3 regions of the Lysinibacillus sp. FSL K6-3209 genome follow, and region 3 is predicted to be linked to each of the others. Evidence: riboswitches for the same ligand, from Rfam matches in the RefSeq annotation. Region 3 holds a riboswitch; each other region holds the start of a gene.
What was found. A riboswitch is a leader RNA that binds a small molecule or an ion and turns the genes downstream of it on or off. The one in region 3 is predicted to bind cyclic di-GMP.

Region 1 (6,043 bases), 310 kb from region 3:
AATTTACATTTTGCAAAATTTTACCGTCATTCATTTTAATGACTTGATCTGTATACATAAGCATTTCTTCATCATGTGTAACCATTAACGTCGTGATATTTAATGATTTAGTAAGATTTCGAATTAACTCCATTACGTCCTTCGATCGTGTCGAATCCAGACTTGCTGTTGGCTCATCCGCAAAGAGCACTTTCGGTTTATGAATAATCGCTCGGGCAATAGCAACTCGCTGCTTCTCCCCACCTGATAATGAAGAAGGATAGGCATTTTTACGATGATCCATCCCTACTAAATTTAAAATACGCTCTACCTCTCTTTGCTGCTCGTGTTTCTTTAATGGCGATTCAGAAACTTCCAACATCAGCAGAAGCTGTTCTTCTACCGTAAGAAACGGCACTAAATGTGCAAATTGAAAGACAAAGCCAAATTTACTTGCCCGTACTTGACGAACTTGATCTGCACTCAATGTCGTCATGTTTTTCCCTTCAAAGATTACCTGCCCATCGGTTGTAGGTTGCAAACCTGCTGCAATCGTTAGTAGTGTACTTTTACCAGAACCTGAAGCGCCCACTAATGCTGTTACTTCTCCTTCTTTCAGGGTCAGGTTAATGCCTTTTAATATTTCTTCCTGCACTTCACCATTTGTAAACGTTTTTCTAACATTCTCCATTGTAAATTGTGTCATATTAGACCTCTCCTTGTTGTATCGCTTGTAATGGTTGAATTTTTTTAATTTGGATACCAGAAATAGTAGCTCCGATAAATCCAATAATAAGGAATACAATCGACAATTGTGTTATTGTAGCAAAACTTAAACTAAATGGCATTCCTTGTGGTGCAAACTGATTAAAAACTTGGCTTAGTGTAATTGATAGCACCAGAGAAATCGCAGTAATCACAATCATTTGCGTCCAAATCATTTTGAATAACTTACTTGTTTTTAAACCAATTGCTTTTAAAATACCATATAAGCCAATCTTCTGAACGTTCATCATATAGAAAAAGATTGCAAACAGCATGCCACTAATGACAACTAAAAACCAGACAATCATATTAAGAGACATTTGTTCTGCGCTATAACTCGGAATCGTATTTAAAAAATCACTTTTTGAAAAAGCTTGTAATCCTGTGTACGCTTGTGAGGCATCTCCATCTGGTGTAAACACTAATTGCATTTCTTTAACTCGATAAATTTCTTGGTAATCTTCCATACTAATATAGGCTACTGGCGCATGGCTATATTTCTTTTGTTCAACAAAATCTTTTACAATAAACTTGCCACTAAACTGATTGTTTGTTACTGTATCGCCTATCTGTATACCTTTATCCTTTAATGAGCTATCTAAAATAATTTCTTCATGTTTAACATTTGCAAATAACGGCGAGTCGGTAGCTGTTACAAATGCCACGCTTTGCTGCTTCCCTGCCTTATCATTAATAAAGCCCATTTGAATAGAAAAGGCGACAGCATCTTTTTGTTTGCTTAAAATTTCATCTTGGGTACTGCTATCTATTCTAGAAAGATTATATGTTTCATCTGCATCTTCGTTCATGTAAAACTGCCCCGCTGGTAAATCTTTAATAAGCGCAGCATTGTCTTGCGATAATCCATTTGCCAAACCCGAAATAATAAAGGTTAATAAACTCACCAGAAAAACAATCGAACCTAAAATCACAAATCGTACTTTATTTTTCTTCATTTCTTTTAAAGCCAGGTTCATTTTAAACCCCTCCTATTTCTTTTTACATTCTTAGAATAAAGAGTCAACATGAACACAACATGAACTGAACATGAACGGAAGATGAACTAAACATTACAGTTGAACATCGCTGCCGCTTCCTACTCAAACAAACATAAAAAACCTTCTACGCATAATGACGTAGAAGATTTTTTAAATGGGGATGGAAGCTCGTTTACCGCAGTAAAGCTAAACGGCTAGAATAACGCTCCTAAAAGAATCGTTACAAGTAATGTTTTTGAATTACTCGCATTAATTTATTGGCATTTTCTTCACTAATTGAGAACATCGTTTGTCTAAAGTTAAAACCTTGTCCACAAATAGTTTTCATTTCTGAAGCGCTTAACGGACGCTTTAATATACAAAAATCTTGTAAAGGTGTATTTGTCTCTGCATTAGCATAGCCATTATAATCTTGCTTGTTATATTTACCCGAACCTTTTCCGTATCCTACAATTCCAGCGCCGCTTTTATAAAGGAATACAATATCGCCCTTTTGAATCTTTTCTATTTTTTCTTGCCATCCTTTATGATAAGCCGCTGCTTTCATTCCAGTTAACATTTCGTCTGTCGTTAGTGGATTATTGTTATGATTCGTGTTTAAAACGTAGGCGCTACTCTCATATTCTAAATAACTTTCAATTGGAGAATACATATTAAACTCAATATAATGTTCACCATTCACTTCAAATATCCAGTAGACAATGGCATCAATAGTCAAACCGTTCTTCTTCCAATAAATAATTGCTTCTACCGTTTGTTGGTCTAAGCCATTTGTCATCACAATGAAATGTTGTTTATTATTAAACATCTCTTGGGTAATTTGATTACTTGCGTCTTTACCAAAATACTCTTTATGAGCATCCATTAACGATATATTGCCTTGGCTATATTTAAGGTATTTTTCATTGAGCTCATCGTAACTACTATTGCCGAATAATTGACCATATCTTAATACTTGTAACAAATTCTCTTGATTTGAACCCCATCTTTTCAATTCAAATATGTATAAATCGCCATCTTTATCAACAGCTAAAATATCGGGTTCTTCTTGTCTTGGACGCTCGTTAAATATTGTCATTAAATCTTTACTAGAAATAAAATCTTGCAGATGGTTAGATACTAACCTTTCTAAATCCTTTTCTTTCCAGCCAATCGCATCAAGACTCACTCTTTTAACCTTTTCATAATCCCATGAGGACTTATTTAATTTATATAACATGTAGACCATTTCCTTTCATTAATAGTATCAAATATATTATTCCACCTATTGTAAATATTTTCAATATCAGTACCCATGACATAAGTAGTTTACAGATAAACCATCTTTCTCTTACTAAAGTCTTTTACACATAACAATCGAACCACCATTAAATGACATTATTTTTCACCCCATAAAAAAACTCGCCCATTTTACCCGAATTAAAGGTGGTAAAATATAGTGCGAATTGTACTTTGGCAATAATTTTCCTTATGCTATTCTTTATTGTAGAAAATTTAATAGGCAAACCTAAAGAAATTTAGGGACGCAAAGCTATAGGGACTAAGGTTTTAAATAACTATGTCTGCCAGTTGCCGAAGAGTACATACTACTTTTTGTTTAGTAAGGACGTAACATACAACCCACAGAATATAATTTATAAAAGGCATTTTTCTGTATGTGGGATTTTTTATGATTGCCTTATTTGAAATAAAGCTACTCTTTTTTGAGTAGCTTTTTTATGTACTCTGTAGGAAAAATGCATAAGGAGGAATATAGATGAAAGTAGTAAAGATTGTAACAGTGTCTGCCCTTGCTTTAAATTTAGTCGGTGGTCCAATGAATGTTTTAGCGGCTGAAAATCCAAATGGAGACATCATTAGAACTTCAACCGAAGCTCGTACTATTTATTCCATCGCTTCGGTGAAAAAATTTGAATTGTACGGAACAGATATTTTAAAAGCATACGATGACGTATTTAAAATGGCAAAATCAAACATTCAATCGATTACGAACAACGGCGGAAAATATGGAAGTTCTACTATAGATAAAGCGATTGATGGTGATATGAACAGCCATTGGGAAACAGGGAAACCAAATAGTACCTCCTTCACAAATGAAGTGATCATTCAGTTCCATGAAGCATCTACATTAAATCGAATTGTCTATGCAGCTCGTCAATCTTCTACAAAAGGGAAAGGCTTTGCACAGCAGTTTGAAATTTATAGCTCCACTACAGATACAGACGATGATTTTACACTCGTTTCATCAGGACAATATACAGGTTCTACAGGAGATATTGTCGAAATCCAATTCAACCCTACAAAATTTAAACGACTAAAATTTGTTTTTACGAAAGCAAATCAAGATTGGGCAAGTGCATCCGAGTTTCAATTTTATAAAGAAGATTCTGTCTCTGACAAAATGGCGACACTCTTTACAGATAATACAATGAGCGCTGTAAGTGACAAATTCAACACCATAGATGCTATCAATCAATTAGAAGTCGAAGCCCAAGGCCACCCCTTCTACGCACAATTCAAAGAAGATATTGACAATGCGAAAGCACTGCTAAGCAATGAAAAAATTACAGCGACCACTGCACTAACTTCGTCATTTAGCCATTATGCCAACGAAGCGTATTCAACGCGATTTAGAATGGATAAGGCTAACATCAAAGAAATTACCAACAATGGCGGACACTATGCGAGCGCCGTTATCAAAAATGCTATCGATGGCGATGTTCATACATATTGGGAAACAAATAGAAGCAACACAGCTACATTCTCAAATGAAGTAGAAGTTGAATTTATAGAACCTGTTACTTTAAATCGTATTATTTATGGAGCAAGACCTTCTGACCGTAAAGGCTTTGCCGAGGAATTTGAAATTTACGCTTCCCAAACATCAAAAGGCGATACCTATGAACTTGTGTCAACAGGTAAACACAATATGGTCGCAGGATTAGTAGAGGCAAAATTTGCAACGACGACATTTAAACGGGTGAAATTTAAATTCACTAAATCCAATCAAAATTGGGCAACGCTTTCTGAATTCGCCTTCTATAAAGAAGATGCATTAGACGATAAAATGGCGCAGTTATTTACTGACGGAACGATGAATACAGTTTCCCCTGCATTCAACAGCATCGAACATATTAACGCATTAGAAGAAGAAGCGAAAACACATCCACTATATGCTACTTATAAAGACAATATCGAATTAGCCAAAAAAATACTTAACGGTGAAGTGGTTACAGAAGGAAGAATTATAGTAGCCGAGCAACACGGGGATATGGTCAAACATGCCAATCAACAATTGAAATTCGGCTTCGGTAACAATTTACAACCAACTGGCCTTGCTGCCCAACCGGGTGATCAAATTACCGTTTACGTTGACGCATCATCAACTGGTCCGTTACCACGCTTGGCATTTTCACAACAAGAAGGTGCTTGGAATAGTTGGCGACAAGGTGTCAGCTTAAAAGTCGGTAAAAACGTCATTACTGTTCCTGCCATCCCTAAAACTTCTTATAATAAGAAGGCCGTTACACCTGGTGGCACAATCTATATTGAAAATCCTTATACAGCGGAACAGCAAGGTAAAGCACCGACCTTAAGATTCGAAGGTGTTGAGAGAATTCCATTTGCAACAAAGTCTACAAACGTAGAGGAGTTCAAACAATTTTTAATCGACTATAAGAAAAAAATTGATGAAGATATAGCGAAGCATCCAAATGTTGAAGATCGCAAAGTGCTTGATATTGTAGAAGTCGTTGGTGACCATTTATTTTGGACAGGTACTGCAACAGGTGCTTACAAAACCTATATAGAAAATGGCTACAGCCCGCTCCAAACCATTGAATCATATAATCGCCTTATGGACGAATTATTTAAATATTACGGTTTAGACGGACGTAGTGAAAAACATGATCCAAAACTAATAAGAGAAAACGTACGACTCGCACAGCCTTATGCGTACATGTATGCAGCTGGCGATCATATTGGCACACTCGATGATGTTGTGGCTGATATTTTAGTTCCGTTAGAAAAAAAAGGCGGTTCTTGGGGCCTTATCCATGAAATCGGTCACCGTATGGATATAGGTGTACGAACAATCGGCGAAGTAACAAACAATATGCTTCCACAGCATATGTCAGCACTTTACGGGAAAATCGATGGACGCATTCCATATGAAACGAACGTTTATAAAAACGTACTGAAAGAAAACACAAAAGATTATAACGATCAAGGTTTGTTTGAAAAACTAGCCGTTTACTGGCAACTTGAAATGTATAGCCCTGGCTATTGGGGAAAATTAAACG
Region 2 (6,043 bases), 830 kb from region 3:
CGCATGACGCTTGCCTGATAAACGAGATAAGTGTGAAATAGCTTCCTCCCGTGTTTTTGGCTTATGCAGTAACTCATTGTTAAAAACGACGATTGTATCTGCGCCAATAATCGTTGCTGCTGGCACTTTCTTAGCTACATCTCGTGTTTTTAGCAGTGCCACACCTGTTACATAATCCTGCATGGTTGTTGCTTTTACACTTGTCTCTTCTACATCACTTGTTACAATTTCAAACGGAAGGTCCAACATAGCAAGCAGTTCCTTTCGTCGTGGTGAAGCAGAAGCAAGTACTAATTTATGATTTGTTTCAAACATGATTTCACCATTCCTCCTTCTCTCTATCATAACGGAGAATACGGTTTTTGAAAATTTTCAAAAAATCAAGATAACGCTCATATAGCTAACGATTCGACTTAAAATTTCGTTTGAAGACAAGCATTTTTAGACTTATAATGTGCAAAAATTTGAAGACGTACGATACTTAAATCACTAGAAATAGAGGTTGCTGCCTTGCCAATACTTTGCCAATCAGCAGGAAGAGTGGAATCCTTTGTTGCCTCTTTAAAATTTAATTTTGTCGTATTTTTATCAGCTAATACTTTTATCACTTCAGCAATTGTCGCCTCCTTGCAACTTTCACCACTAACACTAAACACTTTTTTAAATGTTGGTGGGTCCTTTAGAAACACTAACTCACTTTCTTCGTTCACTATACTTGTCCATACATAAAACTTGCCCTCTACTTCTACAATTGCACTTTCTTGCAATGACGGATGTTCAGAGACAAAGGCACTTGCACTTGCATAATTCGAAAATACGCCCGCTTGACTTGCAAAAAACATAGTTGAGTTTGCAGTACCGCCTGTTGTCGGAATTGTTGCAGATTCTGCCTCGGTTTCGGTTTTATTGTTCGCTACTTCACTTTCCTTTTTTAAAGAAAATTGGGTACTAGCTTGGAGAACCCCTAAAAAAATCGCTACACCAAAAAGCCCAACAATACCACCAATTAGCATTGCACGCACTACTTGTTTTCTAATTACATGACTAACTATTTTCATACGTTCATCACCTCTTCCTTCAACCTATCAAAATCAACATAAAAAAAGACGAGACTGCTGTCGTCTCGCCTAAAAAATTTATCGCTATGAACTAGCAAATATCGCCTTTATTTTTAAAGAACTGCCTATCGAGTTGTTTAACCTGTCATCTTATACAAAAGTTAATTACACTAGTCAAAACGAAATGTACAGTGCGCATTGTATTGTCTATCTAACACTATGTCCATACACATTGCAGTTAATAGCTATACGTAATATTACGTAGCTTTCGGTAGAAGTATGCCGAATGGGATGGAAAAGATGTCGGTCACTAATTTTCGTTTACACCAAGCAAGCTACCGCGCACTTCTGTTAATAAATATAAAGAGCCGGTTACGATTGTTCTACACTTCTTCTCTGATTGTTGTTGTAAAAATGGAATTGTATTTTGCAAAATTGCTTTTTGCGGGGCATGACATAATGCCAACATATCTTTTGCTGACATCGCACGCGGATTATCAAAATCAACAAAATAAAATGTCTCACTAATTTGCTCTAAGTACTGCAAAACGCCTTTTACATCCTTATCACCTAATATGCCGACAACAAAGGTAATCGACTCATTAGGAAACGCTTGGCGAACCGTTTCTACCAATTTTTCTGCACTAGCTGGATTATGCGCACCATCAAAAATAATATATGGCAACACCTCTTCAAATCGTCCTAAAATGCTTGCCATTTTAATACCTTGGCGTATACTTGCCACGTTGATTGCTACATTTAGCGCAGCAGCGACTTCCAAAAATGCAGTAATGGCTAATGCCATATTATTCGCTTGATGAGGTCCTTTCATATGACGTGTAAGATTTGTGATATGTAAGTCCATAGTATCATTTTTATAGTTCTCATAGTCATGCATCCGCCCAATATGAAATTGCTTGTTCAGCTCTAGAACAGGTGCTTGCTTTGCATTAGCTTCTCTCTCAATAATGTTCTTTGCTTCCCAAGGTAAATCCCCGATGACAACTGGTCGATGCTGTTTAATAATCCCTGCTTTATGCTGTGCAATGCTTTCAATAGTCGGACCTAAAAATTTTGTATGCTCTAGCGCTATACTCGGAATAATCGAGACAATAGGTTGCACTACATTCGTACTATCTAGTAAGCCCCCCATACCCGCTTCGATTAATGCAATATCGACATCACAATGGACAAAATGCAAAAATGCAGCGACTGTTAATAGTTCGAAATCCGTTAGTTTACCGCTAAGCCCCGCATTTTTCATTTGTTGAAAAACGCGATCCATCTCTAGTGCTGAAATAGGTTGTTGCATTACTTGAATTTGGTCATGCACATTCAAAATACATGGAGACATGAACTTGCCTACTTTTAAGCCATGTTCCTGCGCAATTGACTCTAAAAATGTTAATGTTGAGCCTTTGCCATTCGTGCCTGCAAGGTGCACAATTTGCAATGTTCTTTCTGGATTCCCTACAAGTGCCAATGCTTCTTCAATCGCTGTAAGCCCTGGCTTAATTACATCATCACTCGTTAAAGCCCATTTTTCCTTATAATCATCGAACTGAGGAATCATTGTGCTCCCTCCTGTATCCATTGGCGAACTTCAGCTATAAAATACAGTGAACCTGTAATCACGACAATATCTTGTTGGTCCTTATGTTGTATAACTTCACTCACTATCACTTGCCAATTTTCGTTATATTGTTTGTCTTGATGCGTTGACAGCATCGCTAACTGTTCAGCTGGCATGGCATTGGGCAGTCCGATTTGGGTAAAAGCTATAGAAGTTGCGACTGCATCCATTAACGCAATACTATTGGCATGGTCTTTATCAGAAAGTGCTGCATAAATAAATCGATAGCGTTGATTTGGATAGACCTTCTGTAATGTTTGAATCAATGCGGCTGTTCCTTCTGAGTTATGAGCACCATCTAATACAATATTATTAGGGAATTGTTCAAAGCGACCTGCCCACTGTGCATGTTGTAGCGCTTGCCGCATCGACTCTTCGGATAAATGAATGAGCCTTTGTTCACGTAATATATCCATCGCTGTAATAGCTAGACTCGCATTAGCAATTTGATGCGCTCCTGCCATTTTTAATTGAATATTTGTTAGATCAAGATATGCATTGTGATAATGGAATGATTGCATGCCCATCTCCTGCTCCTGTGCAACAATGTTAAAATCATCCCCTAGAACCAGACATCTAGCTTGACGTTCTTGTGCAACCTTTTGAATCGTAGCAAGTGCTTCTTTATTTTGCACACCAACTACTACGGGTACACCTTCTTTAATAATACCTGCCTTCTCAAAAGCAATCTTCGCATATGTATCGCCTAAAAAGGCCGTATGCTCTAAAGAAATCGTTGTAATAATGGATACAAGTGGTGTTATGACATTCGTCGCATCTAGTCGTCCACCAAGCCCCGTTTCAATTAGCGCAAAATCCACTTCTTCATCTGCGAAATATTGGAACATAATAAGTGTGACGACCTCAAAAAAACTTGGATAGTCCCCATTATAATTTGCCTCAATAATTGAAGCTACGTTATTCATATACTGTAAAAATTGCTCGTCCGGAATTTGTTTTCCATTGATGGTCATACGTTCATTGACGCGTGTTAAATGTGGTGAAGTAAAAGCACCAACCCGATATCCCGCATTCTCTAACATTTCTCTCAGTACATTTACGGTGGATCCCTTGCCATTGGAACCAGCTAAATGGATAGCGCGCAGCTTGTTATGCGGGTCTCCTAAACGCGCCAATACTTCACGCATCATGACTAAAGGTTCACGTTTATGATCAACCGCCTTTAATGTAAAAATAAAATCTGTACATGCTTTTATCGTAGTAAACAAAAGAAACACTCCCTTTCACTCCAGTATAAAGGGTGACTGGCACACAAACAATTCTGATACAAATTTAAAAACACACAGAAAACCACTGTAGGAGTGATCATTTGTGTGTTTTTAACTAGTTTTTTTCAAATAAACAACAAATTATTGTAATTGATGGATGCCTAATAGCGCTCCCATATCATCTAAAATTATTTTTGCATCATTATTTAAAAGTGGCAGAACATCGGATCTTTGCACTAGTTCTAACGAATTTTTTAATGTTCTTTTCAGCATCGAAATATCAAAATTTGAACAATACTCATTAATCTTATTTATCACTAGTAAATCTGTACGTGTTAATGAAATCTTCGTATCTTTTTGCCCCTTATTATCCGCTAGAATATGCTTAATAAGAACACGTCCACTTGCATTTAATAGTCGATAATATTTTGCCTCAGATAACTTTAAAAGATTTGCTTCTATAATGCCCCTAGCGCTCACAAAATCTAAATCATCACAAGCTTTGTTTACTTTCACTACAATTGTTCCAATATTTCCTGACATAATAAACCCCCGTTATTCTTGCATTCAAAGTAAAAGACCATTCTACTCGACATAGAATGGCCATAAAATTAAATAAAAATTTCATTTAATGGTAACCAGGCGATCATAGTTTGAAAAATACTCATTTCTCTTCACCTTAGACCCTAGGCTTTGCGTCCTACCCTTTCGGATAGTTTGCCTTTATCTATTATACTAACTAAAATAGATAATACTATATATTTTTTCCTAACTCAATACATAACTTTTGATTCATAAAAAGAAAAACAGCAAATGACTATTTCGCCATCTGCTGTTTCTTCAAATCACTATGCTATTACATGTTTTTTAATTCTTCTAAACGTTTTAATACCACTGCATGTTTCTCTTCATAATCCGCTAATTTTTCGCGTTCTGCATTTACTAATGCTTCTGGAGCCTTTGAAACAAATTTTTCATTGGACAGCTTACCAGTAACAAGCTTCACTTCTTTCGCCCACTTTTCTAGTTCTTTTTCTAGACGAGCGATTTCTTCTTCTAGATTGATAAGACCTACAAGCGGTAAGAATAGCTCTGCTCCTGTTACGACTGCCGTCATTGATTGACTCGGAGCCTCTAAGCCTTCACCAATTGTTAACGTCTCAGGATTACAGAATTTTTCTAAGTAGGCTTTATTCGCTTCCAAAGTAGCAACTGTTGCACTATCTTTAGCAGAAATGAACAATGGTACTTTTTTGCTCATAGGTGTGTTAACTTCCGCACGAATATTACGCACCGAACGTATAATATCCATAAGGAGCTTCATATTGTCTGCTTCTTCAGCAAAGTGAAGATCCGTACGCACAGTAGGCCATGCTGCCACTGTAATTGACTCACCTTCATGAGGTAAATGTTGCCAAATTTCTTCTGTGATGAATGGCATAAACGGATGTAATAGACGCATTGTTTGGTCTAATACGTAAGCTAATATAGATCGAGTTGTTTTCTTAGCAGCCTCATCTTCACCATTCAGCGGTAGTTTCGCCATTTCAATATACCAAGAACAGAAATCATCCCAAATGAAATTATATAGTTCACGACCTACTTCACCAAACTCATAACGTTCTGCTAATGAAGTCACACGTTCAATTGTTTCATTCAAGCGCGTTAAAATCCATTTATCGGCTACTGATTTTTCACCAGTTAAGTCGATTTCATCATATGTCATTCCATCCATGTTCATAAGTGCGAAACGGGAAGCATTCCAAATTTTATTAGCAAAGTTCCAAACAGATTCTACTTTTTCCGTTGTATATCGTAAATCTTGACCTGGAGATGAACCTGTTGCTAAGAAATAACGTAGTGAATCCGCTCCGTATTTCTCAATAACATCCATTGGGTCCACACCATTACCAAGTGATTTACTCATCTTACGTCCTTCGCCATCACGTACCAATCCGTGGATTAATACATCTTTGAATGGGCGTTGTCCAGTAAATTCAATACCTTGGAAAATCATTCGAGATACCCAGAAGAAAATAATATCGTATCCTGTTACAAGCGTACTTGTTGGATAGTAACGTTGATATTCTTCATTTGCCTCGTCAGGCCAACCCATTGTAGAA
Region 3 (6,043 bases):
TTTACTAGGTTGGCGGATGGCTTTTTGTAGCGCAGGACTACTATTAAGCTTGTGTGGCTTTGTCCTTTATTTTGTACTTGTCAAAAAGCCTAAAACACGCTTTATCAACGAGCAAGTTTTTGTAACCGATGAAGAACAACGTGATAAAACATCCGTTTTACTGAAAAGAATATTTTCAAATCCGCAAGCATGGGCTCTATTTTTTTGTCATTTTGGTGTAGTAGGGGGTTATGTAGGATTTATCAGTTCCTGGGCTGTACCATACGGTATGACTTTATATGAAATGACACGTTCGGATGCAAGCCAATTGATTATGGTTGGTCTTATAGGGGCACTAATCGGAGCTCCTCTAACTAGTTGGCTGGCTAGCAAGCTAGATACCATTAAAAGGCCCTATATTGTCGTGCATAGTATTGTTTTACTTAGTTGGTGTACGTTTCTTATATGCAATGGACATCCAGCTTTTTTCTTGCTGTTAGTACTATTTTTTATTATCGGCTTTGGATACGGGGCAAGTGCATTAACTTTTGCTGCTGTACGGCAATCTTTCCCTTTACACGAAGCGGGCGTAGTTTCTGGATTTGCCAATACGGGAGGCTTTTTAAGTGCCGTTTTGCTACCCATTATTTTTGGTTATTTATTAGATCATTTTCAATCTGTTTCAGGTTACGTAGATGATGGCTACTACTATGGCTTTATTGTGCCAGTTCTTTTCTCCATCATTGGTTTGTTTGGTGTGCTGTACTTTAAGGAAAAGCGAAGCGCTAAAGATACAATCTATAATTAAAAGTTTATAAATTGTGTTTATCGGAAAAAATGAAATTACTGTGAATGAATAGAAAGCTGTAGTCGTTGAATTTATTATACTAATAGAGCAGTTTAGTTGAAGAAATAGAAGTAGAAGGGTATTTTAAATAAGTAAACTAAAGTGGAAATATAGCGGTTCTATATTGGGGAATTTTTCGTTCCGCTTTACGTATGGAAGGAGTATTAGTGTTTTGGGAATAACAAGTATGGTCGGATACGTAATTATAGGTGCATTACTTATTCTTTTATTAGCATTCATCTTCGTCATGATAAAAGGAGCAAGAAAGTAAGTGCCAGGTACTAAAACAATTCTGAATTGTTTTAGTGCCTGGCACCTTTTATTTATTTTTGTCTTTTTTCAGCCATTTCTACAAGTCGTTTCGTGATTTCTCCACCTACGGAACCGTTCGCGCGAGAAGAAGCATCTGGCCCAAGTTGTACGCCGAACTCTTGTGCGATTTCATATTTCATTTGATTAACAGCTTCTTGTACACCAGGAACTTGAAGTTTATTGGAACTTCGATTTTTATTAGCCATTTTTCTCACCTCCTTGTGCTATTAGAATGGTCGGCAGTTTGATTTTCATACATTTAAAAACAAGGAAATGTGCAATCTAGATACTATAGATGAGGAATAATCACAAAGCTAGCTAAAAATACATTTTACTCTGTTATAATAAAGCCTGGCTCTTTTAAATTAAGGTTTTGCAAGAAAATCAAGGAGGTTTTGAGATGACGAATAATGATATTTTGATTCGTTTACGATATGCACTAGATATTAAAAATACGGATATGGTAGAAATTTTTAAGCTGGGCGGCATGAAATACACAAAAGAGGATGTATTAAACATGCTTATCAAAATTAAAGATGATGAAGAAGATATCCCAGAGAATTACATTAAATGTAATAATAAAATGGTAGAGGTATTTTTAAATGGTTTAATTACATTTAAACGTGGCCCTCAACAATCAAAACAAGGTCAACAAGAAGGACCACCACCGGTTACAGGGAAAGAAAGTCCGAATAATATGCTTTTGAAAAAAGTAAAAATTGCAATGGCTTTAACAACGGAAGATATGCTTGATATCTTATATGAAGGTGGCGTAACAGTATCGAAAGGTGAGCTAGGTGCGATTTTAAGAAATCCTAGTCACCGCAATTATAAAGAATGTGGCGATCGCTTTGTGAGAAACTTTTTAAAAGGGTTAACATATAAATATAGAGATTAAGTATTAATTTTCTTTATAGTGAATTGTGGTGGGATGCTTACTTACAGTAAGCGTCCCGCCTTTGTTTGTATTGGATGATGAAATACATAATATAAATGAAAGCAATAAAAAATAAATTGTAAAATCACCATTATTTTCTTTTAACTGTTGATAAATGTGACGGAATTGTGTACAATTAAATTGACACAAAGTTGTCACAAAGGGAAAAGAAATGTTCATGAACAGAGGGGTGCTTTTTATGATATTTTTTGATCTTATTTTAATTGCTATTTCTTGCATTAGTATTCCATTAATAGTTGCTGTTATGTTAGACATTTTTTACGCAGAACGCAAAAAAGTTCGTTTTTCATTACGCCGTACTTCTGTATGGTATATGTGCGTTTTTGCATTATCCTTTATTCCATCCGTCTTACTCGTAACACAACTTGCATAATTGAATAAACATTTAGGGGTAAGTGTTTATCAGAAATTTAAGCAGCAATAACGTATGTTTACGTTGTCGCTGCTTATTTTTTTTACAATAAAAAAGAATATTTTTACATAGTAATTATTTCATTGTTTGTACAGAAGTAGTAAAATAAGAGCATGGACGAAATAGTATTTTCGTAAGCTATATTGATTATTTTTTACTATTATGTTAATTTGAGGAGAAATAAGGGCAAATCTACTGAAAGGTAGAGACGCAAAGCTACAGGTCTAAGGCAGATGGCGCTATGACGGCTGGGTTGCAAAAGATTAGTCGTTATTGGGATTTATTGTTTTTTATCTTTAATAACCTATTTCTTTTGAAATAGGTTATTTTTTTTTGACCTATAAAATATAAAGAGGAGGAACTATCAATGCAATTTTTAAAAAATGTTTCATTGAAAAACAAATTATTACTTACAGTTTCTATTATTGTTTTACTGTTGATTTCTATCATCACAACACAAAGTATTAGTGAGCTAAATAAAAGAATGAATGTAGATTTGGAACAAGAGTTAAAAAGTGTTGGTATATTGACAGCTATGAATCTCGATAGTGATCAGATTAAACATTTATTAACTGAAAAAGGGGAAAGTAATCCCGATTTTAAAAATCTCCAAAAACAGCTAGACATGATCCAAGAAGAGCAAGGGATAATGAGCTGGAGTTATATTTGGGATATGAAAGATAAAGGTGTTAATCCGATAGGGTATACATCCAACTTGAATGAGGTATATGAAGCTGGTGAGATTTTCGAAGAGTTAGCAGATGAACATGTAGCAACAGCTAAGCGTGCAATTGACAATAATCAGTCTGAAGTAACGAACGTATTCGAAGATCAATATGGTGCTTGGAGAACAGTATTTACCCCTATTAAAGATGATAATGGCAAAATAATTGCTTTGTTAGGTATTGATTATTCCGCAGATTACATAAATACGATCATCAAAACAAGCATGACAAAACAAATTGCAATCGCAGTTGTTGGTTTAATTATTTTACTAATTTTACTTTACATAATTATCGATCGACTATTAAAGCCTCTTAAGAAAGTAGTCGATGTTGCAAATCAAGTGGCAAATGGTGAATTGCATCATGTTGAATTAGAAATTACGAAAGATGAAATAGGGAATTTATCGCAATCAATTCAAACGATGGTTACCAATTTACAACATATTATTTTAAATATTAGAAATACTTCTAATCATGTTTCTTCAGCTGCAAGTCAGTTAACTGTCAATGCAGGAGAGTCGTATAACAGTTCTACCGATATTGCAAAGGATATGAGACGTATAAATGAGAATGCAGAAGCAGCTATGGTGATGACAGAAGAAACTGCTGCAGCTATGGAGGAAACAGCAACAGGAATTCAACAAATAGCCGATTCAGCAAATACAGCTGCCGAATCATCTATAGCAGCGTCTCTTGCATCTGAACGTGGAGATAAAGTCGTGCAACAAGTTATATCCCAAATGGAGCTAATTAATGGTTCAGTAGAACAAATTGGCAAAACGATTAATGGCTTACATGTTAATACGAATAAAATTAGCGATATTGTGAGTCTTATTACAGCAATTGCGGATCAAACTAACCTACTTGCTCTAAACGCGGCTATTGAAGCAGCAAGAGCAGGAGAACATGGTAAAGGGTTTGCAGTTGTAGCAGATGAAGTGAGAAGGTTGGCAGAACAATCATCCCAATCAGCAACAGAAATTTATAATCTTATTAGTACGATTCAATCCGATTCAAATGCTTCCATTGTCGTGATGGAAAAAGGAAAAGCAGATGTAAAAACTGGTATGGAATATACAGATGAAGTAGGGGAAATCTTTAAAGAAATTCTTACATCATCGGAAGAAGTCGCAAGTCAAATTCGTGAAATTTCAGCAGCTTCTCAGCAAATTTCTGCTTCATCGGAAGAAGTTGCGGCGTCTGTAAATAACATTAAACAATCATCGGAGCTTTCATCAGAGTTTTCATCTAATGTCTCAAAAGCGACACAGGAACAATTAACGACGATGCAAGAAGTGAAAGAGGCTTCTTCTTCTTTAGGAATAACAGCACAAGAATTACAAGCACTTGTAGCAAAATTCAAATTGGAGAATGATGAAAATGGAAAATAATTTAACAGAAAAAAATGTTCTGATTACGGGTTCTAGTAAGGGCATCGGAAAAGCAATTGCACTTGCATTCGCAAAACAAGGTGCCAATGTATTCATTAACTATATTGGTGACGATCAAGAAGCAGAAGAAGTGCGAGCACAGGCTGAAAAACTAGGTGTGCGTGCTTATAAATACCGTGCTGATGTATCAGACTCTCATCAAGTACAGGACATGTTCCGATACATGGACAAGCATCTAGGGCAGATTGATATTCTTGTCAATAATGCAGGATTTGCCCAAGCTTCTAGCGTGCTAGATTTAACAGACGAACAATGGGACAGAATGATTAAAGTACATCTTTATGGATGTTTTTATAATTGCCGAGAAGCAGCGAAACGAATGAAGGAAAGAAACAAAGGCAAGATTATTAATATTTCTTCAGATATTGGTAGTTTAGGTTGTGAAGAGTTTACGCATTACTCAGCTGCAAAAGGCGGCATTAATGCATTTACAAAAGCTTTGGCAAGAGAATTAGCGCCCAACATATTAGTAAACGCTGTAGCTCCTAGTGGGACACTCACAGATATCCTACAAGAATTTGGAGAGAACTATATTGAAGAGGAATCCGCAAAGTATCCATTAAAACGCTTGGCACAGCCTGAGGAAATCGCAAAAAGTGTACTTTTTTTAGCCTCTGACAATGCTGATTTCTATACAGGTCAAATTTTAACGCCTAATGGTGGAGTAGTAATGAATGGATAATGTAAGAACTAAGGAGCAATAAAAATGTTGAATATTTTAATCTTTAGCTTGTACTTAATTTTTATTTATTATATTGGTTATAAGGGGTATAAGCGCGTGAATACGGCAGAAGATTTAATCGTAGCCGGTTGGAGTATGCCTCTCTCAGTAGTTACGGGAAGTTTAATTGCGGCTTTATTAGCCGCTCCGTTCTTTTTTGCCGCTGTCGGCTCTGGTTATACGAGTGGTGGCTTTGAGGGATCAGCGACTATGGGTGGTTTAGGTACCTGTATGATTCTTGGTGCGCTTATATGGACAAAACCGCTTAGAAGATTAAAAGGATGGACATTAGCAGACTACTATGGCTTAAGATATGGTAGTAAAAAGTTAGGGGCTTATACAGGGATTGTAATGGCTATCGCCTTTGGGATCTTTAATGCAGCAGCTTTAACTGTTGGCGGAACGTATATTATCCAGCAATTGCTGCAAATAGATTTTGTTCCAGCAGCATTATTATTTGTATCGTTAACAGCACTGTATTCAGTAATTGGCGGTTTATGGGCTGTAGCCTACACAGAAATCGTACAAGGTGCGCTAGCAGTAGCTGGTATTTTAGGAATTACCATTTTTGTGTTCATTTATTATCCTGATGTGACGTTTAATCCGGAGTGGTGGAATATAAGTGAATTGTTTAATAA

Region 1: another riboswitch for cyclic di-GMP. It lies ahead of MHH88_RS17965 (NPCBM/NEW2 domain-containing protein); the one in region 3 lies ahead of MHH88_RS19380 (HAMP domain-containing methyl-accepting chemotaxis protein).
Region 2: another riboswitch for cyclic di-GMP. It lies ahead of MHH88_RS15370 (hypothetical protein); the one in region 3 lies ahead of MHH88_RS19380 (HAMP domain-containing methyl-accepting chemotaxis protein).

The regions. Positions count from the first base shown of each region.
Region 1 is NZ_CP150264.1:3,663,208-3,669,250, forward strand. Features, by position in the region: gene MHH88_RS17950 (ABC transporter ATP-binding protein) at 1-685, opposite strand, end outside; gene MHH88_RS17955 (ABC transporter permease) at 687-1,721, opposite strand; gene MHH88_RS17960 (hypothetical protein) at 1,963-2,970, opposite strand; cyclic di-GMP riboswitch class I at 3,233-3,319, shown strand; gene MHH88_RS17965 (NPCBM/NEW2 domain-containing protein) at 3,499-6,043, shown strand, end outside.
Region 2 is NZ_CP150264.1:3,144,438-3,150,480, forward strand. Features, by position in the region: gene MHH88_RS15350 (Maf family protein) at 1-315, opposite strand, end outside; gene MHH88_RS15355 (hypothetical protein) at 414-1,058, opposite strand; gene MHH88_RS15360 (folylpolyglutamate synthase/dihydrofolate synthase family protein) at 1,369-2,631, opposite strand; gene MHH88_RS15365 (folylpolyglutamate synthase/dihydrofolate synthase family protein) at 2,628-3,920, opposite strand; gene MHH88_RS15370 (hypothetical protein) at 4,062-4,463, opposite strand; cyclic di-GMP riboswitch class I at 4,551-4,652, opposite strand; gene MHH88_RS15375 (valine--tRNA ligase) at 4,777-6,043, opposite strand, start outside.
Region 3 is NZ_CP150264.1:3,971,663-3,977,705, reverse strand. Features, by position in the region: gene MHH88_RS19400 (MFS transporter) at 1-787, shown strand, start outside; gene MHH88_RS19395 (alpha/beta-type small acid-soluble spore protein) at 1,150-1,344, opposite strand; gene MHH88_RS19390 (DUF1456 family protein) at 1,539-2,036, shown strand; gene MHH88_RS19385 (hypothetical protein) at 2,275-2,469, shown strand; cyclic di-GMP riboswitch class I at 2,684-2,769, shown strand; gene MHH88_RS19380 (HAMP domain-containing methyl-accepting chemotaxis protein) at 2,876-4,624, shown strand; gene MHH88_RS19375 (3-oxoacyl-ACP reductase family protein) at 4,614-5,366, shown strand; gene MHH88_RS19370 (sodium:solute symporter family protein) at 5,391-6,043, shown strand, end outside.